2 regions of the Streptomyces sp. NBC_01296 genome follow, and region 1 is predicted to be linked to the other one. Evidence: riboswitches for the same ligand, from Rfam matches in the RefSeq annotation. Region 1 holds a riboswitch; the other holds the start of a gene.
The links. Region 1 has a riboswitch for S-adenosylmethionine ahead of thrC (threonine synthase). Riboswitches for the same ligand answer to the same signal wherever they lie in the genome.
Positions count from the first base shown of each region.

Region 2: it holds a riboswitch for S-adenosylmethionine, as region 1 does, so the genes downstream of both, OG299_RS28005 (aminotransferase class V-fold PLP-dependent enzyme) here and thrC (threonine synthase) in region 1, are expected to answer to the same signal.

Region 1 is NZ_CP130720.1:4,879,156-4,889,456, reverse strand. It holds gene OG299_RS22255 (PTS transporter subunit EIIC) at 1-1,194, shown strand, start outside; gene OG299_RS22250 (M60 family metallopeptidase) at 1,223-1,597, shown strand; gene OG299_RS22245 (GNAT family N-acetyltransferase) at 1,594-2,169, shown strand; gene OG299_RS22240 (Uma2 family endonuclease) at 2,348-2,926, shown strand; gene OG299_RS22235 (phosphoribosylanthranilate isomerase) at 2,959-3,558, opposite strand; gene OG299_RS22230 (Uma2 family endonuclease) at 3,694-4,266, shown strand; gene groL (chaperonin GroEL) at 4,353-5,975, opposite strand; gene OG299_RS22220 (cold-shock protein) at 6,330-6,533, opposite strand; gene OG299_RS22215 (MoaD/ThiS family protein) at 6,917-7,195, opposite strand; gene thrC (threonine synthase) at 7,229-8,503, opposite strand; SAM riboswitch class I at 8,521-8,670, opposite strand; gene OG299_RS22205 (glucosyl-3-phosphoglycerate synthase) at 8,868-9,845, shown strand; gene OG299_RS22200 (alpha,alpha-trehalose-phosphate synthase (UDP-forming)) at 9,891-10,301, shown strand, end outside.
Region 2 is NZ_CP130720.1:6,150,863-6,161,163, reverse strand. It holds gene OG299_RS28045 (glycosyltransferase family 4 protein) at 1-68, opposite strand, end outside; gene OG299_RS28040 (hypothetical protein) at 154-1,284, opposite strand; gene OG299_RS28035 (C40 family peptidase) at 1,321-2,364, opposite strand; gene OG299_RS28030 (C40 family peptidase) at 2,622-3,650, opposite strand; gene OG299_RS28025 (NYN domain-containing protein) at 3,904-5,268, opposite strand; gene OG299_RS28020 (hypothetical protein) at 5,309-5,548, opposite strand; gene OG299_RS28015 (rhomboid family intramembrane serine protease) at 5,664-6,398, shown strand; gene OG299_RS28010 (Lrp/AsnC family transcriptional regulator) at 6,395-6,676, shown strand; gene OG299_RS28005 (aminotransferase class V-fold PLP-dependent enzyme) at 6,692-8,080, opposite strand; SAM riboswitch class IV at 8,301-8,417, opposite strand; gene trpD (anthranilate phosphoribosyltransferase) at 8,504-9,568, opposite strand; gene qcrB (cytochrome bc1 complex cytochrome b subunit) at 9,723-10,301, opposite strand, start outside.

The sequences.
Region 1 (10,301 bases):
GCGGTCACCGCCGAGGAACTCGCCGCCCAGGGCGCCGCGTTGAAGCAGGCACAGAAGGCCCGGAACAGCACCCCGGTGAAACTGTTCCTGCGCCGGATCGCCAACGTCTTCGTCCCGCTGATCCCGGCGCTCATCGGCTGCGGCATCATCGCCGGCCTGAACGGCGTGCTGCTGAACACCGGTTGGCTGCCCGCCGTCGTCCCGGCGCTCGCCGCGATCGCCTCCGGGTTCATGTCGCTGATCCCGGTGTTCGTCGGCTACAACACGGCCAAGGAGTTCGGCGGCACCCCGATCCTCGGCGGCGCCGTCGCCGCGGTCATCGTCTTCCCGGGCGTCGCGAAGATCGATGCTTTCGGCCAACACCTTTCGCCCGGCCAGGGCGGCGTACTCGGGGCCCTGGCGGCCGCGTTCCTCGCCGTCCGGGTGGAGAAGCTGTGTCGCAGGTGGGTCCCCGAGTCGGTGGACGCGCTGGTCACCCCTACCGTCACCGTCCTGGTCTCCGGGCTGGTGACGATTTTCGGCCTGATGTTCCTCGCCGGCGAGGTCTCCACCGCCATCGGCTCCTTCGCCACCTGGCTGCTCGCCACCGGCGGCGCCTTCGCCGGGCTGGTCCTGGGCGGCCTGTTCCTGCCGCTCGTGATGCTGGGCCTGCACCAGGCCCTGATCCCGATCCACACCACCCTCATCGAGCAGACCGGCCACACCGCCCTCCTGCCGATCCTCGCCATGGCGGGTGCGGGCCAGGTCGGCGCCGCGCTCGCGGTCTACTGCCGGCTGCCGCGCAACCGGTCGCTGCGGACGACCATCAGGTCCGCGCTCCCGGCGGGCTTCCTGGGCGTCGGCGAACCGCTGATCTACGGGGTCTCGCTCCCGCTGGGCCGCCCCTTCGTCACCGCCTGCGTGGGCGGTGCGGCGGGCGGGGCGTTCGTCGGGCTCTGCAACCAACTGGGTGTCGCGTTCGGCGCGACCGCCATCGGCCCGTCGGGGTGGGCGCTGTTCCCGCTGCTGGACGGCCCGTCGGGGATGGGCCTGAACCTCGCGATCTACGCGGGCGGCCTGGTGGTCGGCTACCTGGTGGGCTTCGCCGCCACGTACTTCTTCGGATTCACGCGGCAGATGCTGACCGAGCTCAACGCCGACCAGGAGCCAATTCCGGCCACCGCCCCACCGGCCACGGAGCCCGCTATGGCGTAAATAGAGGTCGGCCGGGGAGACTGCGCGAATGCAGCTCCCCGCCGAAGCCGTTGCCGCCACCGCTGTCGTCGAGGTCGTACGCCTCTCCGCGCGCCCCGAGCGCTACGGCGACCCCATGACCGGCCCGGTCGTCTCCCGCTGGACGGGCAGAGAGGCCGCCGACTCGCTCGCGCTGATCTCGTCGATGGCGCCGGGTGAGCCGCGCATCTGCTTCGCGCCGGGCTGGGGCCTGCGGGCGTACGACGCCGTGGACGAGCCCCTGTTCGAGCTGATCTTCTGCTTCAGCTGCCACCACAGCTGGCTGTGGGGGCAGGCTGTCCCGCCGGGCATGGGCTTCGACACCATCTCGGGCAGCACCGCCGACGCCGAGGCCCTGCTGGCCCACTTCCGGGACGCGGCATGACCCTCGCCCCGGTGGTCCCGCCCGGCCGGATGGCAGCCTTCCCCCAGCCGGTCCTCGACCTCCCGGGCGCGCTCCGCCTGCGCCCGTGGACCCCGGACGACGCCCCCGCGCTGGTCGAGTCCTGCCACGACCCGGAGATCCGCCACTGGAACCGCCCGGCCGTGCTGTCACCGGCCGAGGCCGTGGCCCGCACCGAGCGCTGGCAGGAGCGCTGGCACGCCGAGGAGGCCGCGATCTGGGCGGTGGCCCCGGCCGCCGGCGGCCTGCCCGTCGGCCTCATCGGCGTGGCCGACCTCGATCTCCCGGGCGGGAGCGGCGAGTTGCTGTACTGGCTCCTGCCCGCGGGCCGCGGCGGCGGTGTCATGGTCGAAGCCACGGACCGGGTCAGCCGCTGGGCCTTCGAGGAGCTCGGCCTGCACCGCCTGCGCATCACCCACTCGGTGGCCAACCCGGCCTCCTGCCGCATCGCGACGAAGGCCGGCTTCCCCCTGGAGGGCACCATGCGCGGCGCCCTCCTCCACGCGGACGGCTGGCACGACGAACACCTCCACGCCCGCCTCCGCACGGACTGACGTCAACGCCTCTTGAGCCTGCTCACCCCATTGGGCTAACCCTGTGCCATGGGCCGGCTCGGTTTTGGCATACGCCTCTGGCGTTTGCCTCAGCCGTAGCCGAACGGAGTCGAAGATGGCGCTTCAAGCGATCCGGCCCGGGACTCGCAGGGCACCATGGAGGCGAGGAGGCGATTCCATGACCACAGGCTCCACCAAGCGCCCACAGATGTCCCTCGATGACTTCGAAGCCCTTGAGCGCGGCGCTCCAGAGACCGTGACGCTCGAATTCATTGCGGGAACGCTAGAGGTAAAGCCTGTGCCCGACGGTGACCACGGGGCCATCTTCATGTGGCTGCTCCGGCAGTGCATGCAACACCGGCCCGAACTCGACCTGCATCCCGAGCAGGGGCTGAAAGTCGAGCAGTACCGCACCGGCCGTGCCCGCTCGGACGGAGTTCTCGCCCCCGTCGCACACTTCGCCGGACAGGGTGAGTGGGCGGATACGGCGGGCGTCCTGATGGTCGTGGAGGTCACCTCCCACGACTCCGACACCGACAGTCGCGACCGGAACGAGAAGCGGGACGGCTACGCGGCCGCCGGTATCCCGGTCTACCTGCTCATCGACCGGGAGCGGCACAGCCTGACCGTCTACAGCGAGCCCGCGGAGGGGAAGTACGGGGACGATCCCGCCTTCGCCTACGGCGAGATGGTCGAGATCCCCGCACCCGTCGGCATCACCCTCGACACCGAGGCCCTGAAGGAGTTCACCGACTAGACGCGCTCCGCCGACGCCACCGCCGGCCCGGATCACCCCCGGGCCGCCTCGATGAAGGCGCGGATCAGGTCGGGGGACTTCACCCCGCGTTCCCGCTCCACCCCGCTGGACACGTCCACGCCCCAGGCGCCCGTGGTTTCCACCGCCTCCCGCACGTTCCCCGGGTTCAGCCCGCCGGCCAGCAGCCAGCGCCCCTCGGGCGCGGTGAACTCCCGCGACGCCCAGTTCCAGGGCTTGCCGGAGCCGGGGTCGGGCGCGTCGAGCAGCAGCAGGTCCTCTCCGTACTCCCCGCAGCGCTTCACGTGCTCGGCGGTGGCCCGCAGCAGGCTCCGCCCCTCGGCGCGCAGCGCCTCGTAGTACTCCGGGCCCTCGTCCCCGTGCAGCTGCACGCCCCGTACGCCGCTCTCCTCGGCCAGCCGCCGGACCTCCTCGACCGGCTGTCCGCGGAAGACCCCGACGGTCAGCACCCCGGCCGGCACCCGCGCCGCGAGCTCCCGCGCCGCGGCGGCGTCGATCGTGCGGGGACTCCCGGCGGCGAAGACGAACCCGACGGCATCGGCCCCGGCGGCCACGGCCACGTCGACGTCGTTCGCGGTCTTCAGACCGCAGATCTTGACGAAGAGATCGCTCATACCCCCAGTCAACCAAAGCACCCCGTTCGGTGGTGATCCGTCTCGGCACCCGGGCGCGGCCACCCACGCGCCGCTAGCCTGGAACAGGGCTCACGCCCAGTGCACGGCACGCCACGCGGAGGACAACGGACGATCATGATCGAACGGGCCACACCGATGGAGCAGGCGGCACCGCCGACGTTCGAGACGCTCCTGCGCACCGTCGAGGAGATGGACACGCCAGACGGCTTCAAAGCCGAGCTCATCCGGGGGAAGATCATCGTGTCACCGTGGTCCAGGCGGCGTTACTACCTCCCCATGCGGGCGCTGCGCGAGCAGCTTCAGGCCCACGCCCCCGAAGGTCACGTCGCGGACATGGCGCCGTTCCTCTTCCAGTTCCCTGCAGCCGGGCGCGCCTACGGCCCCGATCTCTATGTGGTCGACGTGTCTGCCTTCGAGGGCGAGGGGAGACACCTGGACGGAGCGGAACTCTCCCTGGTGGCCGAGTTCACCTCGGTGTCCACGAAGGACGTGGACTGGCACGAAAAGCTGGACGTCTACGGACAGCTCGTCCCCGTCCACCTCGTCGTCGACATGCAGGCGTCTGAGATCACCTGTTTCTCGGACCCCTCCCCGCACGGGTACCAGTTCCGCAAGACGGTGCCCTTCGGTGCGCCCTTGCCCGTCCCGGACCCCTTCGGCTTCGACGTCGACAGCTCGGGCTTCTAAGACGCGTTGAAACGCCCGAGGGCGGCACCCCCCTGTACGGGGAGTGCCGCCCTCGGTCGAAGAACAGCCGATCAGCCAGGGGCCGATCAGAAGTCCATGTCACCGCCCGGCATGCCGCCGCCGGCCGGGGCGCCGGCCTTCTCGGGCTTGTCGGCGATGACGGCCTCGGTCGTCAGGAACAGCGCGGCGATGGACGCGGCGTTCTGCAGGGCAGAGCGCGTGACCTTCGCCGGGTCGATGATGCCCTCGGCGATCATGTCCACGTACTCGCCGGTCGCGGCGTTGAGGCCCCAGCCGACGGTCAGGTTGCGGACCTTCTCCACGACGACGCCACCCTCGAGACCACCGTTGACGGCGATCTGCTTGAGCGGGGCCTCCAGGGCGAGCTTCACGGCGTTGGCGCCGGTCGCCTCGTCACCCGACAGGTCGAGCTTCTCGAAGACCGCGGAGGCCTGGAGCAGGGCCACGCCACCACCGGCGACGATGCCCTCCTCGACGGCCGCCTTCGCGTTGCGAACGGCGTCCTCGATGCGGTGCTTGCGCTCCTTGAGCTCCACCTCGGTCGCGGCGCCGGCCTTGATGACGGCCACGCCGCCGGCCAGCTTCGCGAGGCGCTCCTGGAGCTTCTCGCGGTCGTAGTCCGAGTCGGAGTTCTCGATCTCGGCGCGGATCTGGTTGACGCGACCCTGGACCTGGTCGCTGTCACCGGAGCCGTCGACGATCGTGGTCTCGTCCTTGGAGATGACGACCTTGCGGGCGCGGCCGAGCAGGTCGAGACCCGCGTTCTCGAGCTTGAGGCCGACCTCCTCGGAGATGACCGTGCCGCCCGTGAGGATGGCGATGTCGCCGAGCATGGCCTTGCGGCGGTCGCCGAAGCCCGGGGCCTTGACGGCCACGGACCGGAAGGTGCCGCGGATCTTGTTGACGACCAGGGTCGACAGGGCCTCGCCCTCGACGTCCTCGGCGATGATCAGCAGCGGCTTGCCGGACTGCATGACCTTCTCGAGCAGCGGAAGGAGGTCCTTCACGTTGCCGATCTTGGAGTTGACGATCAGGATGTACGGGTCGTCCAGGGACGCCTCCATACGCTCCATGTCGGTGGCGAAGTACGCCGAGATGTAGCCCTTGTCGAAGCGCATGCCCTCGGTGAGCTCGAGCTCCAGACCGAAGGTCTGCGACTCCTCGACGGTGATGACGCCTTCCTTGCCGACCTTGTCCATGGCCTCGGCGATGAGCTCGCCGATCTGGGTGTCGGCGGCGGAGATGGAGGCGGTCGAAGCGATCTGCTCCTTGGTCTCCACGTCCTTGGCCTGGTCGAGCAGGGCGGCGGAGACGGCCTCGACGGCCTTCTCGATGCCACGCTTGAGGGCCATCGGGTTCGCACCGGCTGCCACGTTGCGCAGGCCCTCGCGGACGAGCGCCTGGGCGAGAACGGTGGCGGTGGTCGTACCGTCGCCGGCGACGTCGTCCGTCTTCTTGGCGACTTCCTTGACCAGCTCGGCGCCGATCTTCTCGTACGGGTCCTCGAGCTCGATCTCCTTGGCGATGGAGACACCATCGTTGGTGATCGTGGGGGCGCCCCACTTCTTCTCAAGGACGACGTTGCGACCCTTGGGGCCAAGGGTGACCTTGACGGCGTCGGCGAGCTGGTTCATCCCGCGCTCGAGACCGCGCCGGGCCTCCTCGTCGAACGCAATGATCTTGGCCATCTGAAGTGGTCCTCCAGGACTGGGGTTCCCCCTGCGCCGCCGGCGCGTGGGGAGGGTTGGATTGCTCCGGACCGCGCCCGCGCCCGCGACGGACGGCCTGCGTGCCCGGCGGTTCCTTCCCGCCGGACCCTGCGGGCCTCACCGACCCGGTCCTGTGTAGTAGCACTCTCGACAGGAGAGTGCTAACGCCAATGATTAGCACTCGACCCCCTCGAGTGCAAGCGGCTTGGGGAACGCCGGGCCAACGTCCGAGCCCGGCAGGCGGGCAGCAGGCGGGCAGCACGAAGGGCCCGCATCCCTCCTCAAGGATGCGGGCCCTTCGCGCGTATGCGTCGGTGGTCGATCGCGCCGGGGCTAGACGGCGAGCTTGACCATGTCCGCCTGCGGACCCTTCTGGCCCTGCGAGATCTCGAACTCGACCCGCTGACCCTCTTCAAGGGTGCGGTACCCGTCCATCTGGATGGCGCTGTAGTGGACGAACACATCCGCACCACCGTCGACCGCGATGAAGCCGTAGCCCTTCTCCGCGTTGAACCACTTGACGGTGCCCTGAGCCATGCCTAACTCCCCTATTACTGGCCCTTGCGCAGGACCGCACTTCGCGGTCCCGGGTCAGAACTTGCGCCGGAACGCCTCGACCGGGGCTGAATGTATCTGCACCGCTGCTGTCTGCAACAGGTCAATCCGACGAGAAATCTGGACACGGGGATACATTGAAATAGAGTGAAAATTTGGCATATTGCCGGGCAACTCGGACCCGGCATATCTCGCCAAAGCCCCATACCGCACTTGCATATTGACTCAATGTCAACCCTCACTCGACCCGCTCATATGCGGCCGGCAAGAACAGCGGAGGGGACTTCCCCAACCCTACCGCGCCCAACCAAGCAGAATTGCCCCCTCCGCTTTTAGCGGAGGGGGCAATTCTGGGCTTTCGCGTTTCAGCAGCCGCCGGCGACGGCGGGAATGATCGAGACGCCGGCGCCGTCCGGCGTCACCGCGTCCAGGCCGCCCTCGAAGCGCACGTCGTCGTCGTTGACGTAGACGTTCACGAAGCGGCGCAGCTTGCCCTGGTCGTCCAGGACGCGGGCGGCGATGCCCGGGTGGCTCGCCTCCAGGGAGGCGATGACCTCGGAGAGGTTCGCGCCCTCGGCGGTGACCTCGGCCTGGCCGCCGGTGTAGGTGCGCAGGATGGTGGGGATGCGGACGTTGACGCTCATGGCGCTACTGCCTTTCCGGGTGTCAGGGGTGGGTCAGACCAGGCCGGCGGCGCGGAATGCGTCCAGGCTCGGGCGGATGGTGGCGGTCTGCCCGCTGTCCGCGGCCACCGCCTCCAGGGTCTTGAGGCCGTCACCGGTGTTCAGGACCACCGTGGTCAGCGCCGGGTCGAGCTGCCCGTTCTCGATGAGCTTCTTGGTCACGCCGACGGTCACGCCGCCCGCGGTCTCGGCGAAGATGCCCTCGGTCTGCGCGAGGATCTTGATCGCCTCGACGACCTGCTCGTCGGTCACGTCCTCGACGTAGCCGCCCGTGCGGCGCGCGATGTCCAGGACGTACGGTCCGTCGGCCGGGTTGCCGATGGCCAGCGACTTGGCGATGGTGTTCGGCTTCTGCGGGCGGACCACGTCGTGGCCGGCCTTGAAGGCCGTCGAGACCGGGGAGCAGCCCTCGGCCTGGGCGCCGAAGATCTTGTACGGCTTGTCCTCGACGAGCCCGAGCTTGATCAGCTCCTGCAGACCCTTGTCGATCTTCGTCAGCTGTGAGCCGGACGCGATCGGGATCACGATCTGGTCGGGCAGCTGCCAGCCGAGCTGCTCGCAGATCTCGTACGCGAGCGTCTTGGAACCCTCGCCGTAGTAAGGGCGCAGGTTGACGTTGACGAAGCCCCAGCCCTCGCCCAGCGGGTCGCCGATGAGCTCGGAGCAGAAGCGGTTGACGTCGTCGTAGTTGCCCTCGATGCCGACCAGGTCGCCGCCGTACACACCGGCCATGACGACCTTGCCCTGCTCCAGGTCGTGCGGGATGAACACGCAGGAGCGGAAGCCGGCCCGGGCGGCCGCGGCGCCGACGGCGCCGGCCAGGTTGCCGGTGGAGGAGCAGGACAGGGTGGTGAAGCCGAAGGCGCGGGCGGCCTCGACGGCGATGGCCACGACGCGGTCCTTGAAGGAGTGCGTCGGGTTGCCGGAGTCGTCCTTGACGTACAGCTTGCCGGTGAAGCCGAGCTCCTTGGCCAGGTTGGCCGCGTCCACGAGCTTGGTGAAGCCGGGGTTCAGGCTGGGCTTGGAGGCCACGTCCGCGGGGACGGGCAGCAGCGGGGCGTAGCGCCAGATGTTGTTCGGGCCGGCCTCGATCGCGGCGCGCAGGGCTTCCGGGTCTCCGGTGGGAAGGTCGTAGGCGACTTCCAGAGGTCCGAAGCACTCGACGCAAGCGAAGATGGGTCCGAGCTCGAAGCGGGTACCGCACTCACGACACGAGAGGCCGGTGGCAGGTCCGAGATCGACAGAGGTGGCAACAGTCTGTGCAGCCATGATGGCGAGGCCCTTTCTCCTCATCTTCCCCATGGCGCACTTCGCCATGAGACGGAATTGGCACCTTCCCTAGCCGGGGACCTCGCTGCTGCAAGCGAGCGCGAGAACCGACTGGAGGGTTGCCGGGGCTTCAACGGGCCGTGTCCCTCTGCCCCTCTGGATGAGCGGTATGGCACCGGGCCGCGCGCTCCATGGCGCGTCCGGGCGTTTGTACGCGGGGACCCCCGGCATGCGGTGGTCCTTCGCGTTGTTCAAGACTGTAACGGAAGGTCCGGGTGGTTGAGACAGCCGTCCGAACCGCGAGATGGATCACTTTTCGGCTGAAACCCGCCGAGGGCGAACGAGGAAACAGGGAGTGCCGAACGTGCTGGAAGAGGTGGAGCGCTGGTTTGCGGACCGCTCCTGGTCCGCGGCCGACCGACCGCTCGACCAGCTGCTTTCCGCCAAGCGGGCGGCAGGCACCACGGTCAGCGTCGTCCTGCCCGCTCTCGACGAGGAGGAGACGGTCGGAGCCATCGTCGAGGTGATCCGGCGGGATCTGATCGAGGGGCTGCCGGTGCCGCTGGTCGACGAACTGGTCGTGGTCGACTCGGGTTCCAGCGACCGGACCGCCGAGGTGGCCGCGAAGGCCGGCGCCCGCGTGGTGCACCGCGACGACATCCTGCCGCGGATCCCGGCCGTGCACGGCAAGGGCGAGGTGCTGTGGCGCTCGCTGCTGGTGACCACCGGCGACATCGTCTGCTTCGTGGACGCCGACCTGCGGGACTTCTCGTCCGCCTTCGTGTCCGGGATCGTCGGCCCGCTGCTGACCGAGCCGGACGTGCAGTTCGTCAAGGCGATGTACGACCGCCCGCTGGGCACGGAATTCGACGGGCTCGCCTCCGGCAAGACCCACGGTCAGGGCGGCCGGGTCACCGAGCTCGTCGCCCGGCCGCTCCTCAACCTCCACTGGCCGCAGCTGGCCGGCTTCGTCCAGCCGCTGGGCGGCGAGTACGCCGTGCGCCGCACGCTGCTGGAACGTTTGCCCTTCCCCGTCGGGTACGGCGTCGAGCTGGGCCTGCTGGTGGACGCGCTGCACACCGTCGGGCTGGACGCACTGGCCCAGGTGGACGTCGGCGTACGGCTCCACCGGCATCAGGACGGCCAGGCGCTGGGCCGGATGGCCGCGGCGATCTACCGCACGGCGCAGCTGCGCCTCTCGCGCGGGCATCTCGTACGGCCGGAGCTGACGCAGTTCGAGCGCGGGCCGAACGGGTTCGTGCCGCGCACGTACGCCGTGGACACCGAGGAGCGGCCGCCGATGGCCGGGGTCAAGGAGTACTCCGGCCGCAGGGTGGCGTGAGGGAACTGACGTTTGAGCGGGCGGGCCCCGGGCTAGGTTCGCCGCATGGCTTCCCAGGTACTCGTTGCAGCGAACCGCGGCCCGCTCTCCTACCTCCTCGCCGACGACGGCACGCTCACCACCCGGCGCGGCGGCGGCGGCCTCGTCTCCGGCCTCTCCGCCGCCCTCGCCCGGCAGCCGGAAGCGCTGTGGATCTGCGCGGCGCTGTCGGAGGCGGACCGGGAGGCGGTCCGCCGCGGTGTCTCCGAACCCGGTGTCCGGATGCTGGACATCGATCCCACCACGTACGACGACGCGTACAACGGCATCGCGAACTCGGTGCTGTGGTTCACGCACCACCACCTGTACGACATCCCGCGCGAGCCGGTCTTCGACGCGGAGTTCCGCCGGCGGTGGGAGTCGTACGTCGCCTACAACCGCGCCTTCGCACGGGCGCTGGCGCAGGAGGCCGGCGAG
Region 2 (10,301 bases), 1.3 Mb from region 1:
TGCAGGAAGGCCTGGATGCCGCCGGGCCGCGGCGGGAAGTCATTGGTCACGATCAGCGTCTTGTGCATCGCCTGCCGACAGTACCGGACGGCCCCACAGCCCCTGGGGGGCGTCTTGCCCCTCCCTGATCCGGCCCGACCGACAAGACACCCCCTAGGGCGCGCCCAGCTCCTGGCGGAGGCTCGCCTGCCAGGCCAGGGTCAGGCCGGGCTGATCGCCGCCGATCGTTTCCTCCAGGGCCGTCGCCAGGGGCCCCCGGCCTGCCAGCTCGTAGAGGCGGACCAGCGTGGCGTCGCCCCACTTGGCCGCGATCAGGCGGCAGGCCAGCCATGCGCCCTCGTACGCGCGGGCCAGTGCCTCCGGGTCGCCGCCGAAGGCGAACGCCTCGTCTGCGGGGAGCGCGCCCGGCAGCTCGCCGCGGCGGACCGCCCGGGCCAGTGCCGGCGCGGCCTGCTGCGGGGTGGTGGCGCCGGCGCGGTACGCCGCCCAGTCCGCGAAGCCCTCCGAGAGCCACAGCGGGGTCCGGGCGGAGGTCGCGGCGCGGGTGGCCACGTGGGTGACCTCATGGGTCAGGACGACGCCGCGGCCCGCCGCACTGAGCTCCGCCCAGCCCTCGGGGTTGACGACGACCCGGTCGGCGGGGGCCGCGGCGGCGCCCACCCGGCCCGTCGTGACGGCCCCCATGCCCCGGTACTCGGCGGCCGGCCGCCCCAGCAGCTGCGCCATCCGCTCCAGGGAGCCGGGCACCAGCACGACCGCCCGGCCCGCCCACGGCCCCGGCCAGGCGGCGCTCGCCGCGGGCACCGCCCGGTCGGCCTCCGCCCCGATCGCGGACAGGGTCTGCGGGGACTGGCCGACGCCGAGCACCAGTGCGTGCGTGCCCCGGACCACCTCCACCGGGCCCTGGTCCCACAGCTGCGGCGGGGCGCCCGGCGCGGGACGGTCCCCGGTGACCTGCCACCGTCCGCCGGCCCCGCCGGCCCGGCTCAGCCGCACCTCGCGCGCCGACCCGGCCGGGGCCCTGTCGTAGCCGGTGAGCCGGTAGTGCAGTTCCGCCCGGGCCGTGGCCTCGGCGCCGTCCCGCCGGACCGCGGAGACCTCGTACGCCCATCCCTCCAGCGGGATCCCGGCGAGCTGCGCGGGCGGCGTCCGCGACCAGGCGGCCACGGCCTCCCGGATGTCCCCCTCGGCCGCGTCCCGCGCCGCGGGCGCCCCGCACCCCGCGAGCAGCACGCTCAGCAGGAGCGGCAGTGCGCGTACGAGGAGCCGACGGACCGGGGGCATCCGACGATCGTACGCACGCCCCGCGCCGGGGGCGGCTCAGGGACGGGTCACGGAGGACACCGGCATCATCCCGACCGGGTCGTACCGCACCCGCGCCCCCGGGTACGGCGCGTGCACCACCTGCCCGTTCCCGACGTACATGCCGACGTGGCTGGCGTCCGAGCGGTACGTGACCAGGTCGCCGGGCTGCGCCTGCGAGAGCGGGACCCGGCGGCCCGCGTACCGCTGGGCCTGTGAGGTGCGCGGCAGCGAGACGCCCGCCTGCCGGTACGACCACACCATCAGCCCGGAGCAGTCGAACCCGGAGGGCCCGGTGGAGCCCCAGATGTACGGGCGGCCGACCGCGGCCCGGGCGGCCATCACGGCGGTCGCGGCGCGGCCCGAGGAGGGGCCGAACGAGCTCGGCTCGGGCAGGCCCTCGGGGCGCCCGCCGGAGCGCGAGGCCCGCTCGAAGTCGGCCCGCTCCTGCGGGGGCATGGCGCTCAGGAGCCGGCGGGCCGCGGCGAGCTTGGCGGTGACGGCACGCTTCTGGCGGGCCACGTCGGCGCGTACGGCGTCGAGTTCGGCGAGCTTCTGCGAGGCCTCGTGGCGCTGCTGGCCCAGGCGGCGCTGCTCCTTGCGCAGTTCGTCGAGCCGGCGGGCCTGCCGGTCGGTCAGCCGGTCGAGTTGGGAGGCCTTGTCGAGGTACTCGTCGGGGTCCTCGGAGAGGATCAGCTCGACGGCGGGGTCGATGCCGCCGGAGCGGTACTGGGCTCCGGCGAAGGTGCCGAGGACGCCGCGCATGGTGTTGATGCGGTCCTGGCCGCGGGCCAGCGCGTCCTGGGCCCGGTCGATGTCGGTGCGCAGCCGGTCGGCCCGCTCGCCCGCCTTGTTGTAGCGCTCGGTGGCCTGTTCGGCCTCCTCGAAGAGCCGGTCGACCTGGGCACGGGCGCCGGCCGGGGGCTCCTGCGGGTGGGCCGGGGCCGCGCTCGCCGCCCCGCCCGCCATGGCTGCCGCGGCGGTGGCCGCGGCGGCGGTGAGGACGGTGACCTTGGTGTTCCGTTCGAGACTGCCGAGCCCGGGCCGGCGATGGGACGCCACGAGGAACCGCTCCCTTCCGCTGCGCGGGACCGGGTCCGCCCCCCGTGGACGGCCGTGTGCCGGGGTTCCGCGCTGGCAGACAGTAGCCGCGCGGCCACACACCGGCCAACGACCGCCGAAGGGCACAGACAGCGACGCCCCGCCGGAGACGCAGGTCACCGGCGGGGCGTGTGGTCACAGCGGGGCCGTGGAATTCGCCCGGATGGGCGGTGTACGGCGCGTCCCGCGAGGGCGTCCCCCGGAGGGGACCGGGAGCGTCAGCCGACGCGGACGCCGAACTGGAACGGCATGTTGCCCATGGCCTCGTACTTGACGCCGCCGCGCGGGTTGGAGGCGTGCAGGACCATGCCGTTGCCCGCGTACAGGCCGACGTGGTGCAGGTCGTCGTAGAAGAACACCAGGTCGCCGGGCTGCAGCTGGCTCTGGCCGATGCGCGTGCCGTCGTTGACCTGGGTGAAGGTGACGCGCGAGATGCTGACGCCGGCCTGCTTGTAGGCCCACTGGGTCAGGCCGGAGCAGTCGAAGGCGTTCGGACCGGTGTAGCCGGAGATGTACGCGCTGCCCAGCTTGGTCTTGGCGGCGGCGAGGGCGGCGCCCGCGCGGCCCGAGGCCTTCACGTTGCCGAGGTCGACGCGGTCGCCGGCGCCGCGGCTGGCACGGGAGTCCTCGTCCTTGATGGACGCGCGCTCCTGTGCGGTCAGGGTGTTGAGGAGGGCCTGGGCCTCGGCGAGCTTGTCCGAGGAGGCCTTCTTCTTCTCGGCGAGCTCCTTGCGGGTGGCGTCGAGGTCGGCGAGCTTGCCGGAGGCCTCCTGGCGCTGCTGCGCGAGCGCGCGCTGCTTGGCCTGGATCTTCTGGACCGCTTCGACCTGCTTGCCGCTCAACTGCTCCAGGGTGGAGGCCTTGTCGAGGTAGGTCTCGGGGTCGGCGGAGAGGAAGAGGGCGACGGACTGGTCCATGCCGCCGGTGCGGTACTGGGCGCTGGCCATCGAACCCAGCGTGGTGCGCAGCTGGTTGAGCTCGTCCTGGCCGCGGGCGACCTGGTCCTGGAGCTGGCCGATCTCCTTCTCCAGCGTCTCCTGGCGCTGCTTGGCCCCGTTGAACTTCTCGGTGGCCTGTTCCGCCTCTTCGTAGAGCGCGTCGACCTTGGACTTGACCTCGTCCTTGCTCGGCTGGGCCGGAGCGGCGGAGGCGCCGTGTGCGGAGAGGGCGACGGCCGCGGCGGCCGCGGCGGTGAGCACGGTCACACGAGCGCGGGTCGGCTGCTTGGGTCGACGGTGGGACGCCACGAAGGCGAGCTCCTTCTTCCTAGAGCCGCCGAAGGAACGCAACTCGGCGACACCTTCGCCGCCACCCCGAATGAGTGATCTGCCGCACGAAGGTTTGACCAGACCCTAGTGACCCGGCTGTGATCAGTTCAAATCCTGTCGAGAAAAAAATCGCTTGCCGACCAGGTTCTTTACCTACAGCCCACGCTCTGTGCAGGGCACTTGACGGTACGTTCCCTGTCGGCCATGCCAAATCGGGCATTCCGTCGACGAGTTACGAAACGCGCGAAAGCCGCTTCAGCAACAAAGCGGACGTCACCGGCCGGGCGCCCGCCTTCGCCACGCCGTCGGCCACCTCGCGGTCCGTGGAGACCACGACCACGGGCCGGCCGGGGGGCTCCGCGCGCACCAGCTGGCGGATCAGCTCGTCCGCCGTCACGCCGGCCTTCGAGAACAGCACGCGTACCCCGCGCGGCGGCGCGAGCAGCACCGGCGCCGCCAGTTCCGCGCCGTCGAAGACACAGGTCATCTCCGCCCCGGTCTGCGCGGCCAGCATCGACAGCCCGCCCAGCAGCCGCAGCCGCTGCTTCTCCAGCGGCATCGTCGGATAGCCGGTCTTGGTCACGTTGTAGCCGTCGACCACCAGATGGGCCTGGGGCAGCGCCAACAACTGGTCCAGCAGCGCCGGATCGGTCTCCGACAGGGCCCGCGCCGCGATGTCCTTCGGGGTCATCCGGCCCGGCTCCACCGCGTCCACGGTGTCGGCCGGACGCGTCGACACCGGCGGCAGCGCCAGCTCGCGGCGCAGCCCCTGGGCCGCGTCCAGCACGGTGTCCAGCAGCAGCCGCAGCCGCATGTCCTCGACGCTGCGGCCCTCGCGGGTGGCCCGGCGGGAGGTCTCCAGCGCCGCCTCGACCTCCGCGAGGCGGGACTTGAGCCGCCGGGTCTCGCTCTCGGCGGCGGCCACGTGCGCGGCCGCCTCGCCCCTGATCCCGTCGATCTCGGCGGTGACCTTGCGCAGGGCCGCCTCGCCGCGCTTCACATCGCTCTGGGCGCTGCGCAGCTTGCGCTGAAGCGATTCCGCTTCCCTGCGCGCCGCGTCCAGCTCGGCCCGCACCTGCTCGCCGCCCAGGCGCTGCGCGTCCCGTGCGTGGGCCAGTTCCTCGCGCAGCCGGTCCAGTTCGCGCCGGGTCTCCTCGCCGACCCGCTCGGCGTCGGCGCGCAGCGCCTCCTCGCCGGCGGCGGCCACCAGCTTGACCCAGCCGACCGGCCGCAGCACGTACGCGGCGGCCGCCACGTCCAGCGGGTCCGCGGCGGCGGGCGGCGCACCGGACTCCAGCGCACCGGCCAGCTCGGCCTGCGCCTCGCGCAGCTTCTCGGCGACGCGGCCCCGGAAGACGGCGTCCGTCTCCACGGCCGCGGCCATGGCGTTGCCCGCGAACTTGGCGCGCCGGGTCGGGGTGAACCGGGCGTACTGGCGCAGCTGCGCCGGGAGGTCCGCGACCGTCAGTCCGCCGAAGGCGTCCGAGACGAGCGCGACGACCCGGCGCCGCACGCCTTCCGGCAGCGGGCGGTCGAGCACCTCGGCGGCGTCGCCGGCCGCGTCGGCCGGCTCAGCGCCGCTTGCTGGCTCCACAATCCGTCACCCCTACCGTGATCTACCTGTGGGCCCGGCTCCGTCAGGAGTCCGCGCCCGGCCTGTCCACGAGCTCGATCTGGTCCACCGCGTTGCACCACCGGCAGCGGACCGACTCGATGGTCTCATTGACCACCTCGCGTTCCTCGACCTTGGGCTCCCCGGCAAGATCCAGGTGGACGTACTCCACGACCTTCGACGAACGAGTGACGTCGAAACGCGTGAGGTTGCCGCACAGGGTGCAGCGCCACCGGGTGGTGTCGGTCGGCAGGGGAACCGTCATCAGGCCGCTCTCTCCTTCGTAGCTGTTTCAATTAAAGCCGCCGTCCGCGTCAATCGGCGGACCGCAGCACGTAACCCTACGGCCTGCCGGTGCTCCGGGCAGGTCCTCTTGGGTCATGCTCGATTGCATGATCGTAAAGCGGCAGGCCCTCCGGGAGGCCGCCCGGGGCCCGGTGGTCGTCCACGCACTGATCGCCGGCTGCTGCGTGGTGTTCCTGCTCGGCCCGGCCTCGGGGCTGAACCCCTCGTACGGCACGGGCGAGCGGTTACTGGAGGCGGGGACCTCGTACTTCCGGCGCTGGGGGGTGGTCCCGGACGAGCTGTTCACGGGATCCGCGCGGGCGCTGCTGACCCCGCTCACCGCGTTGTTCGTGCACGGCAGCTGGCTGCACCTGCTCGGCAACATGCTCTTCCTCTACGTCTTCGGCGTGATGACGCAGGAGCGGATGGGCCGACCGGAATTCCTGTCCTTCTACGTCTGTACGGGTTACCTGGCCCTGGCTGCGTACGCGGCGGCCAACGCCTCCTCCGCCCAGACCCTGGTCGGCGCGTCGGGCGCGATCTCGGCGGTGCTCGGGGCCTTCCTGTGCCTGTTCCCCCGGGCGAGGGTCACGAGCCTGTTCCCGTTCCTCCTCTTCCTGCCGCTGCGCTTCCCCGCCTGGATCGTCCTGCTGTTCTGGTTCGGCCTCCAGTGGCTGGCGGCGCACCGCGCGGGCAGCGGCCCGGGGGTGGCGTACCTGGCCCATGTGGTGGGCTTCTCGCTCGGCTTCGTCTACGCGTGGGTGCGGTATCGGCGTACGACTAGAGTGAGGAGATCAGCGACGGCCACCGAGGGAGACAGCCAGCCGTGATCACCGCGATCGTGCTCATCAAGACCAGCGTGGACCGCATCCCCGAGATCGCCGAGTCGATCGCCGCGCTGGAAAACGTCAGCGAGGTCTACTCCGTCACGGGGACGTACGACCTGATCGCGCTGGTCCGCGTGGCCCGCCACGAGAACCTGGCGGACATCATCCCGGGCCGCATCAGCAAGATCCCGGGCGTGGAGGCGACGGACACCCACGTGGCGTTCCGCACCTACTCCCAGCACGACCTGGAAGCGGCCTTCGCGATCGGCCTCGACGCGTAACAAGCCCGCACAGCGTCACACGGCCGGGACACAGCGGCCTTCCTCGGTGCGGTACTGCCACTTGGCGCCGTCGGCGACGAGTTCCTTCACCGCCCGGACGAAGCGGTCGACGTGCTCGTCGGGAGTGCCCGCGCCGAAGCTGACCCGGATCGCGTTCAGCGAGCGCTCCCCCGGCGCCGCCTCGGGGGCTCCGCATTCGCCCTGGGCCTGCGGCTCGCTGCCCAGCAGGGTGCGGACCAGCGGGTGGGCGCAGAACAGGCCGTCGCGGACGCCGATCCCGTACTCCGCCGACAGCGCCGCCGCGAAGTGCGAGCTGTTCCAGCCGTCCACCACGAAGGAGATGACGCCGACCCGCGGGGCGTCGTCCCCGAAGAGGGACAGGATCCGGACCGCCGGGACCTCCGCCAGGCCTTCGCGGACCTTCGCGATGAGGTGCCGCTCGCGGGCGACGAGGTCCTCGAAGCCGGCCTCGGTCAGGGCCTTGCAGGCGGAGGCGATGGAGTACACGCCGATGACGTTCGGGGAGCCGGCCTCGTGTCGGGCGGCCGTGGTGTGCCACTCGACGTCGACGCCGCCGTCCGCGCGGCGGGCGACCTTCCGGGAGGCGCCGCCGCCGGCCAGGTACGGCTCCGCCTGCTGCAGCCAGTCCGCGCGGCCGGCCAGCACGCCCGAGCCGAACGGCGCGTACAGCTTGTGCCCGGAGAAGGCCACCCAGTCCACGTCCAGCTCCTGCACGGAAACGGGGTGGTGCGGGGCCAGCTGGGCGGCGTCCAGGACGATCCGCGCGCCGTGGGCGTGCGCGGCCGCGGCGAGCTCCTTCACCGGCCACAGCTCACCGGTGACGTTGGACGCGCCGGTGACGCAGACGAGGGCCGGGCCGTACGGGTCGCGGTCGGCCAGCGCCCGCTCGAGGGTCTCGACGGCCTGGGCCGGGGTCCTCGGGGCGTTGAGGTACGTGACCTGCGCGTCGACCCACGGCAGCAGCGAGGCGTGGTGCTCGGTCTCGAAGACGAAGACCTGGCAGCCGGCCGGGAGTACGGCGGCGAGCAGGTTCAGGGAGTCGGTGGTGGACCGGGTGAAGACGACCTGGTCGGCGGGGCGGCAGTCGAGGAACTCGGCGACCGTGGCGCGGCTCTGCTCGAAGAGGTCGGTGGAGAGCTGGGAGAGGTAGCCGGCGCCGCGGTGCACGCTGCCGTAGTAGGGGGCGTACGCGGCGACGTCGTCCCAGACCCGCTGCAGGGCCGGGGCGCTGGCCGCGTAGTCGAGGGCCGCGTAGGTGACCTCGCCGCCGGTGACGAGCGGAACGGTGACGTCCCGGCCGAGGACCGCGAGCGGCTCGGCACGGGCGGGGTCGACAGGGGTGGCAACGGGGGCGGTGGCGACGGCGTTCGGGTACGTGGACATGGCGGTATCTCCCGGCAGGACAGGCTGAATGGCTTCGGACGGCCCGTACGCGGGTGCACGGATGCGCGGACGCGCATACGGCGGTGGGGTACGGGAGTTGCCTCGACGCGCGGACGGCTCAGGACCGCACGGAGGGTGAAGAAGGGGCGGAGTCGCCCTATCGCATTCGCTTGCTCACGGAAAAAAGCTCCTCGAGAGACCAGGACCCCTGGTGTCGAGGGATCCGCGCTTGCCGTAGGCCTTTCTGCCTACGACCTGGTCATCACCCGGGGCACCCCGCCACGGAAGGAGGGTTGCCGGACAGCAAGCCGGGGCCTAAACGCTGTCACTCGTGACCTGGTCAGCATCCTGCCACAAGATCCCGCACGCACAAGGCCCCGGTCCACCATGCGGACCGGGGCCTTGGCCGGAAAAGAACGGGCGCTACGCGTTGCTGGCGGCAACCCACCGGTCCAGGGCCGCCCGCGCCGCGCCCGAGTCGACGGACTGCGCCGCGCGGGCGATCGCGGCGCGGATCTGGTCCTCCAGGGAGCCCGTGCCGGGGTCCAGGGCCACCAGGGCAGCCGCCGAGTTCAGCAGCACCGCGTCGCGGACCGGGCCGGTCTCGCCGGCCAGCAGGCGGCGGGCGACGTCCGCGTTGTACGAGGCGTCCGCACCGCGCAGCGCGGAGACGTCGACCAGCGGGAGGCCCACGTCGCGCGGGTCGAAGGACTGCTCGTCCACCCGGCCGTCGCGGACCCACCACACCCGGGAGGTGGCGGTGGTCGTCAGCTCGTCCAGGCCGTCGTCACCGCGGAACACCAGCGCCGAGGAGCCGCGCTCCGCCAGCACGCCCGCCACGATGGGGGCCACCCTGGGGTCCGCGACGCCCGTGGCCTGTGCCCGTACCCGCGCCGGGTTGGTCAGCGGGCCGATGAAGTTGAAGGTGGTCCGGATGCCCAGCTCCCTGCGGGCCGCGGCCACGTGACGCAGCGCCGGGTGGAACTTGACCGCGAAGCAGAAGGTGATGCCGGCCTCTTCCGCGACCTCGACGACCCGCGCCGGGCTGAGGTCCAGGTTGACGCCGAGCTTCTCCAGCACGTCCGAGGAACCGCTGTCGCTCGACGCGGCCCGGTTGCCGTGCTTGACCACCTTGGCGCCCGTACCGGCCACCACGATCGACGACATCGTCGAGATGTTCACGGTCTTGGCCCCGTCGCCGCCCGTGCCGACGATGTCCACCGTCCGGCCCGGCACCTCGATCAGGTTGGCGTGCCCGTACATGGACCGTACGAGGCCGTTGATCTCCGCGACGGTCTCGCCCTTGGCCCGCAGCGCCACCAGGAAGCCGGCGATCTGGGCGTCGGTGGCCTCCCCGCGCATGATCCGGTCCATGGCCCAGGCGGTTTCCTCGGCGCGCAGGTCCTGGCCGGTCAGCAGGGCGTCGAGGACGCCCGGCCAGCCGCGGGCCGCCACGCTGTCGCCGCCTGCCGGGGTCACAACGTTCATGGTCCGCTCCTGCTGTTGGTCGGGATTCCAGGTCGAATGGGCAGGGCTCCAGCCTATCCAGCCCCGGGGACGGCAAAGAGCCCCGTCCGGACACTGGACGGGGCTCTCGCCGTGGCGACACCAGGACTGACCGAAATCAGTCCCTCAAGCGGGATCAGTGGTGGCCGTGGCCGCTCTGGATCTCCTTGTACTCCTCCACCGTGGGCTTCGGAATCTGGCTGTCCTCCGCGTAGTAGCCCTTGCTGAGCTTCGCGCGGAGCTTCTCCATGCGGCCGACCTTGCGCTCGACGCCGTTCTCGTCGACCGTCGGGCCGATCTCGACCGGCTTGTACTGCTCGTGCGCGGTCAGCGTGTGCAGCTTGCCCTGCGTCAGCGGCTCGTGGATCTCGACGAACTCACCGTGCGGCAGGCGCTTGATGATGCCGGTCTCGCGACCGTGCAGCACCTTGTCCCGGTCCCGGCGCTGGAGGCCGAGGCAGATCCGCTTGGTGATGACGAACGCGATGACCGGGCCGACGAAGAAGCCGATTCGGGCGAACCAGGTGATGTTGTTGATCGACAGGTGGAAGTACTGCGCGAACATGTCGTTTCCACCGGCGATCAGCAGGATGACGTACCACGTCAGCCATGCCACACCGAAGCCCGTACGGGTCGGGACGTTGCGCGGGCGGTCCAGGATGTGGTGCTCGCGCTTGTCCCCGGTGACCCAGGACTCGATGAACGGGTACACCGC